2 regions of the Janthinobacterium algoris genome follow, and region 1 is predicted to be linked to the other one. Evidence: predicted binding sites of a transcription regulator. Region 1 holds the regulator's gene; the other holds the start of a gene.
The links. The regulator LexA, encoded in region 1, represses DNA repair genes until DNA is damaged. The targets are predictions, from matches to a motif close to ACTGTATNNNNATACAGT.
Positions count from the first base shown of each region.

Region 2: a site for LexA is predicted at 1,806-1,823, ahead of ACQ4W7_RS05265 (putative DNA modification/repair radical SAM protein). Genes of this name have one in related genera too.

Region 1 covers NZ_JBNYXZ010000001.1:530,831-534,236, forward strand. The annotation lists gene ACQ4W7_RS02425 (cystathionine gamma-synthase family protein) at 20-1,261, shown strand; gene lexA (transcriptional repressor LexA) at 1,327-1,974, opposite strand; gene rpsF (30S ribosomal protein S6) at 2,250-2,639, shown strand; gene priB (primosomal replication protein N) at 2,660-2,968, shown strand; gene rpsR (30S ribosomal protein S18) at 2,984-3,274, shown strand; gene rplI (50S ribosomal protein L9) at 3,302-3,406, shown strand, end outside.
Region 2 covers NZ_JBNYXZ010000003.1:67,936-71,341, forward strand. The annotation lists gene ACQ4W7_RS05250 (sulfate/molybdate ABC transporter ATP-binding protein) at 1-242, opposite strand, end outside; gene modB (molybdate ABC transporter permease subunit) at 251-922, opposite strand; gene modA (molybdate ABC transporter substrate-binding protein) at 940-1,698, opposite strand; gene ACQ4W7_RS05265 (putative DNA modification/repair radical SAM protein) at 1,839-3,071, shown strand; gene ACQ4W7_RS05270 (UdgX family uracil-DNA binding protein) at 3,068-3,406, shown strand, end outside.

The sequences.
Region 1 (3,406 bases):
CTTTTTTTTCTTTGCGATCATGAACGATAAAAAAAACTACGGCTTTACCACCACCATCCTGCATAATGACCGCCGCAAGGGCATCGAGCATGGCTCCCTGCACAAGCCCGTGCACAATTCCGTCGCTTTTGGCTATGGCGATGCGCGCCAGCTCGCTTCCGTATTCCAGGGCAAGGAGCCGGGTTTTCGCTATGGCCGCCAGGGCAACCCGACGGTTTCGGCGCTGGAAGACAAGGTCAACAAGATGGAAGACGGCGTGGCGACCTTGTGCTTCGCCACCGGCATGGGCGCCATCGGCGCCGTGGTGCAATCCTTGCTGCGCGCGGGCGACCATGTGGTGTCGTCGGCCTTTTTGTTTGGCAATACCAACAGCCTGTGGCAAACGGTGACGGGGCAGGGCATCGGCGTGTCGTTTGTCGATGCCACCGATGTGGCCAACGTGGCCGCCGCCATCACGCCGGCCACGCGCATCGTGTTCGTGGAAACCATCGCCAATCCGCGCACGCAGATCGCCGACCTGGCGAAGATTGGCGCGCTGTGCAAGGAACGTGGCATCTTGTATATCGTCGACAATACGATGACGACGCCGTACCTGTTCCGCCCGAAAGCGGTGGGCGCGGGGCTGGTGGTCAATGCGTTGACGAAATCCATCGGCGGCCACGGCAATGCGTTGGGAGGCAGCTTGACGGACACGGGCGTGTTCGACTGGACGCGGTACCCGAATATCTTTGAAAACTACAAGAAGGCGGCGCCCGCGCAGTGGGGCATCGCGCAAATCCGCGCTAAGGCCTTGCGCGACTTCGGCGCTTCGCTGGGACCGGAAGCGGCGCACCATATCGCCGTCGGCGCGGAAACCATGGCCTTGCGCATGGACCGCACCTGCTCGAACGCCCTGGCGCTGGCCACCATGCTGGCCGCCGACCCGCGCGTGGCTGCCGTGCATTACCCGGGCTTGGCGTCGCACCCGCAGCACGCGCTGGCGACGGACTTGTTTCGCAGCTATGGTTCCCTGTTCAGCTTTGAGCTGACAGACGGCATTGACTGCTTCGATTTCCTGAACCGCCTGAACCTGGCCATTCCAGCGAGCAACCTCGGCGACACGCGCACCCTGGTCATTCCCGTCGCCCACACGATCTTTTACGAGATGGGCGCAGAGCGGCGCGCCAGCATGGGCATCGCCGAGTCGCTGATCCGCGTGTCGGTGGGTATCGAGGATGAGGCGGATTTGCTCGAGGATTTCCGTAGTGCCCTGGACGCATAAAACGCCTGGGCAATAAAAAAGGGCCGCCACAGTCATGCTGTTGCGGCCCTTTTTAGCTTGTGCGTTTAATGCCAGCTGCGCATCAGTCCTACCGCTAAACCTTCCAGTGCGAATTCATCTTCCGGCGACACGGTAATGACCTTGAAGTCGGGGTTTTCCGGCAGCAGTTCGATGACGGAACCCGTTTTCTTGTAGCGCTTGACGGTGACTTCGTCGCCGATGCGGGCGACGACGATCTGGCCATTCTTGGCGCTGTCGACTTTCTTGACGGCCAATAAATCGCCATCCATGATGCCGGCGTCGCGCATGGACCAGCCGCGCACCTTCAGCAGGAAGTCGGGCTTGGCCGAAAACAGGGCCGGGTCCACGTTGTAGCTCGCTTCCAGGTTTTCCTGTGCCAGGATGGGCGAGCCGGCAGCCACGCGGCCGATCAGCGGCAGCGACAACAGCAGTGCTGCCGGCACCTTCGAGGGCAGCATGTCGGCGGACGCATTCGCCGCCGTACCGATCAGGCGGATGCCGCGCGAGGTACCAGGCGAAATCTCGATGGCGCCCTTGCGGGCCAGGGCTTGCAAATGCTCTTCGGCCGCATTGGCCGATTTGAAACCCAATTCATTGGCGATTTCAGCACGGGTAGGAGGGAAACCCGTATTTTCAATCGCGTCCTTGATCAGGTTCAGGATTTGTTCTTGTCGTGCTGTCAGCTTGATCATGAGCGGTGGGTGCATACTAAAATGCTGTCTATATGAACAGACTGTATTTTTGTACAGTATCGCCCGAGATGCAAGGGGATTTCTGTTATTTGCGCGAATTTCGTGTGAAATACTGGAATGCACAGGAAAAAGCGTCTGGCCGGCCCCGCGCATGGGCCGCTTGTTGAAGAATGATTGAAACGTTTGCAAAAGGCGGTTATAATCTTCGGCTGACCTTCCCACACCCGTCTTGACGCCGGGGTGGGCGATTATTAATCCGACCTGAAGGAGTTTGCATGCGTCATTATGAAATAGTCTTTATCGTCCATCCGGACCAAAGCGAGCAAGTGCCCGCGATGATCGAACGCTACAAAGCCAGCGTAACCACCCGCGGCGGTTCGGTTCACCGCGTGGAAGATTGGGGCCGCCGTCAAATGGCTTACTCGATCCAAAAGCTGCCTAAAGCACACTACATCTGCCTGAACATCGAATGCGACAACGAGACCCTGGTCGAGTTGGAAACAGCATTCAAATTCAATGATGCCGTGTTGCGTCACCTGACCGTTAAAATGAAGAAAGCTGAAACAGCTCCTTCGCCGATGATGAAATCGGTACAACGCGAAGACGCGGCCAAAAGCCACCGCACCGAAGCACCAGCAGCCGCTCCAGTAGCCGCAGCAGCTTAATTCTTGACCAGGATCGTGCGCTGAACCAGCTACAAGTCACCGCCATCATTGCCGAGCGCGAAATATTGCGCTATACCCCGGCAGGGCTGCCGATTGTGAATGCAGTATTGCAGCACAGTTCGCAGCAGATGGAAGCAGGGATTGCCCGTTTGACCGAGTTTGATGTTGCCGCGCTAGCCGCTGGCGAAATTTCAGGCCGGTTCAGCCAGGCAAGCTTGGGCGGGGTCTATCAGTTCACGGGTTTCCTGGCCAGGAAGAGCCGCAACAGCAAGAGTTTGGTGTTTCACATCATTGATTTTAGTGCAGTCACTTTGACTAGCGCATTTTAGATACAGGAGCCTGATATGGCATTCGGTAAAAAGTTCGACAAAAATAAGCTCAAGCTTAAAGAAAAACGCAAACAGCAAAATCCGTTGTTCAAACGCAAGAAGTTCTGCCGCTTCACCGCAGCTCACGTTGAGCAAGTCGACTACAAAGACGTCGACACGCTGAAAGACTTCGTCCAAGAAAACGGCAAGATCATGCCAGCACGCCTGACCGGTACCAAAGCGCACTACCAGCGCCAAGTTGACACCGCAATCAAGCGCGCTCGCTTCCTCGCGCTGCTGCCATACACCGATCTGCACCACGCTTAATCGGTCAGATATTCCTGGAGAAGAACTATGCAAATCATTCTGTTAGAAAAAGTTGTTAACGTCGGCAACCTCGGCGAAGTCGTCAAAGTCAAAGACGGTTACGCACGTAACTTCCTGATCCCGCAACGCCTG
Region 2 (3,406 bases), on a different contig from region 1:
TGCGGCGGCAGGTTGATGCCGGCGGCGGAATCGAACAGGGTACGGCCATTCAGGCGGATATGGCCGGCGTCCGGTGTCAACAGTCCGGCAATGGCTTTCAGGGTCATGCTCTTGCCGGCGCCGGACGGGCCATACATGGCGATGCGCTGGCTGCTGGACGTGCATTGCACCTGCAGCTCGAAGCGGCGTTTGCCGGAGCGCAAGGTGGCGCGAAGGTCGAGGTCGAGTTGCATAGGCGTCATCATCAGTGTCATTTGTGCGCAATGCGCCCGGGCGCCAGACGGCCGGCCGACAACAGCACCACGATGCAAACGGCAGAAGTAATCAGCACCAGGGTGTTGGCGACGTCGTCCTGGCCTGCCTGCACGGCTTCATACACGGCCACTGACAAAGTTTGTGTCTTGCCGGGAATACTGCCGGCCACCATCAGGGTGGCGCCAAACTCGCCCAGCGCGCGCACAAAACCCAGCAGCACGCCGGCCAGGATGCCGCGCCAGGCCAGCGGCAAGGTCACGCGGAAGAAAATCGCCATTTCCGAGATGCCCAGCACGCGGGCCGCCTGCTCCAGTTGGCCGTCGACCGCCTCGAAGGCGGCGCGCGCCGGCTTGAAAACGAGGGGAAAGGCGACCACCGTGGAGGCGATCACGGCGCCCTGCCAGGTAAAGATGAGGTTGATGCCGAAGTTGTCTTGCAGCCAGATGCCCAGCGTGCCGCGCCGGCCCAGCAGCACCAGCAGGTAATAGCCGAGCACGGTGGGCGGCATCACCATCGGCAGGGTCAAGAGGGCGTCGAGCAGCTCACGCCCGGGAAATCGCGTGCGCGCCAGCAGATAGCCCGTGCCGATGCCGAGCAGCAAATTGAGCGCCGTGGCCCAGGCCGCTACTTTGAGCGACAGGGCCAGCGCGGTCCAGGCAATATCCATGCGGGCGCGTGCCTAAGTTATGGTTTCTTGAATCCGTACTTGGCGAGGATGGCTTGCGCCGGCGCCGTCTGCAGGTAGCTGACGAAGCGCTTCGCTTCGGCGGCATTGCCGCTGCTCTTGATGGTGGCGATCGGGTACAGCACGGGCGCCTCGAGCGGCACCTCCAGCACGACGTTGACTTTATCCTTCATGATGGCCGCGTCGGTGGCGTAGACAAAGCCCGCATCGACTTCGCCGCGCGCCACATAGTCGAGCGACTGGCGCACATTCTGCGTGCCGATGGCTTTAGCTTGCACGGCGTCCCACAGCTTCGCCTTTTTCAGTGCGCCTTCCGAATAACGGCCGACGGGCACGCTGGCCGGGTTGGCGATGGCCACGCGGGTCACGCCCTTGTGCGTCAGGTCGCTCAAGCTCTTGATACCCAGCTTGCTATCGTGCGGCACGATCAGCACCAGGCTGTTGCTGACGAAGTCCATGCGGTCGGTCGGCAGCACCAGGCCCTGCTTTTGCGCCGCATCCATGGTTTCCTGGTCGGCCGAGGCAAACACGTCCACGGGCGCGCCCTTGACGATCTGCTGCAGCAGCACGCCCGAAGCGGCGAAGTTCAAGGACACCTTGCTGCCCGGATACTGCGCCTCATAGCTTTGCGCCGCATCCTTGAACGCATTCGTCAGACTGGCCGCAGCCGACACCACCACTTCGCCGGCCAGGGCGGACGAGGCGACGGTGGCAAGCAGGGCGGCGCCGAAGAATTGGGCGAGAGGGGTGAGGCGCATGGTCGTATCCTTGTAAGTGAACGGTGAACAAGGAGCGTAATATACACTTATATATAGCGTTCTACCATGGCACAAGTCAAGACAGCACAAGGTCGATTCCCTGATATACTGTATATAAACACAGTATACCGAGGCACCCCATGGAACTGACAGACAAGCTGGAAATCCTGGCCGATGCGGCCAAGTACGACGCGTCCTGCGCCAGCAGCGGGGCGCCCAAACGCGATTCCATCGGCAAGGACGGCTTTGGCGCCACCTCCGGCATGGGCATTTGCCACAGCTACACGCCGGACGGGCGCTGCGTCTCGCTGCTGAAAGTGCTGCTGACCAATTACTGCCTGTACGATTGCCAGTACTGCGTCAACCGCCGTAGCTCGAACGTACCGCGCGCGCGGTTTACGGTGGCCGAAGTGGTGAAACTCACCGCCGACTTTTACCTGCGCAACTACATCGACGGCCTGTTCCTCAGTTCCGGCATCATCCAGTCGGCCGACTACACGATGGAGCAGCTGGTACAAGTGGCGCGCGAGTTGCGCGAGGTGCACCAATTCCGCGGCTACATCCATCTGAAAACCATCCCCGATGCCGATCCGGGCCTGATCGCGCAGGCGGGCCGCTATGCCGACCGGCTCAGCGTCAATATCGAACTGCCGACGCAAGACAGCGTGCAAAAGCTGGCGCCGGAAAAAAGCGTGCACACGATCAAGCTGGCGATGGGGGCGATCCGCCGCAAGCTCGATGAAAAGGCGGAAGAACCGCGCTCGCCGCGTTTCGCGCCGGCAGGGCAGAGCACACAGATGATCGTCGGCGCCGACGCCAGCGACGACCAGCAAATTCTCTCCACGGCCGAGACCCTGTACGGCAGCTACAAGCTCAAGCGCGTTTACTATTCGGCCTTTAGCCCGATCCCCGACAGCCCGAACAGCGTGCCGCTGGCGCCGCCGCCCATGCTGCGTGAACACCGGCTGTACCAAGCTGATTTCCTGCTGCGCAGCTATGGCTTTCAGGCCAGCGAATTGCTCCCGAGTACGGGCGGCAACCTGGCGCTCGACATCGATCCCAAGTTGGCCTGGGCGCTGGCGCACCGCGAACATTTTCCGCTGGACTTGAACCGCGCGGCGCAGCACATGATCGCGCGCGTGCCCGGCATCGGCTTGCGCAATGCGCAGCGCATCGTCGACCTGCGCCGTTTGCGGCAGGTGCGCTACGCCGATTTGTCGCGCCTGCGCTGCAGCATGAAAAAGATTGCGCCGTTCATCATTACGGCTGATTACTTTCCCGCGCGCGACACCACCGCCTCGGAACAGCTGCGCCGCACTATGGCCGATGTGCCGCGGCAGATGAATTTATGGCCGGAGCTGCAGGCCGCATGAGTACGATGGTGCGGCTGGCGCAGTCGTTCGACGAGTGGCGCGCGGCCGCACGCGAACTGATCGCGCGCGGCGTGCCACCTGCCGACGTTGCCTGGCAGTCGCAACCCGGTGATGGCGACCTGTTTTCCTCCACGCCAGATGCAACGGATACCAGCGCGCCACTGCTGCGCCTGCCCCGTCCCTTGGTGGAACTGCTGGAGGCTGCCGCCTGTTTCAGCGCCGCCGACCGCTGGGCCTTCCTGTACCAGGTGCTGTGGCGCTGGCAACTGGGCCAGCACGACGTGATGTCGCCTGCCGATACGGACGGCGCGCGCCTGCACGCCATGGCCAAGGCC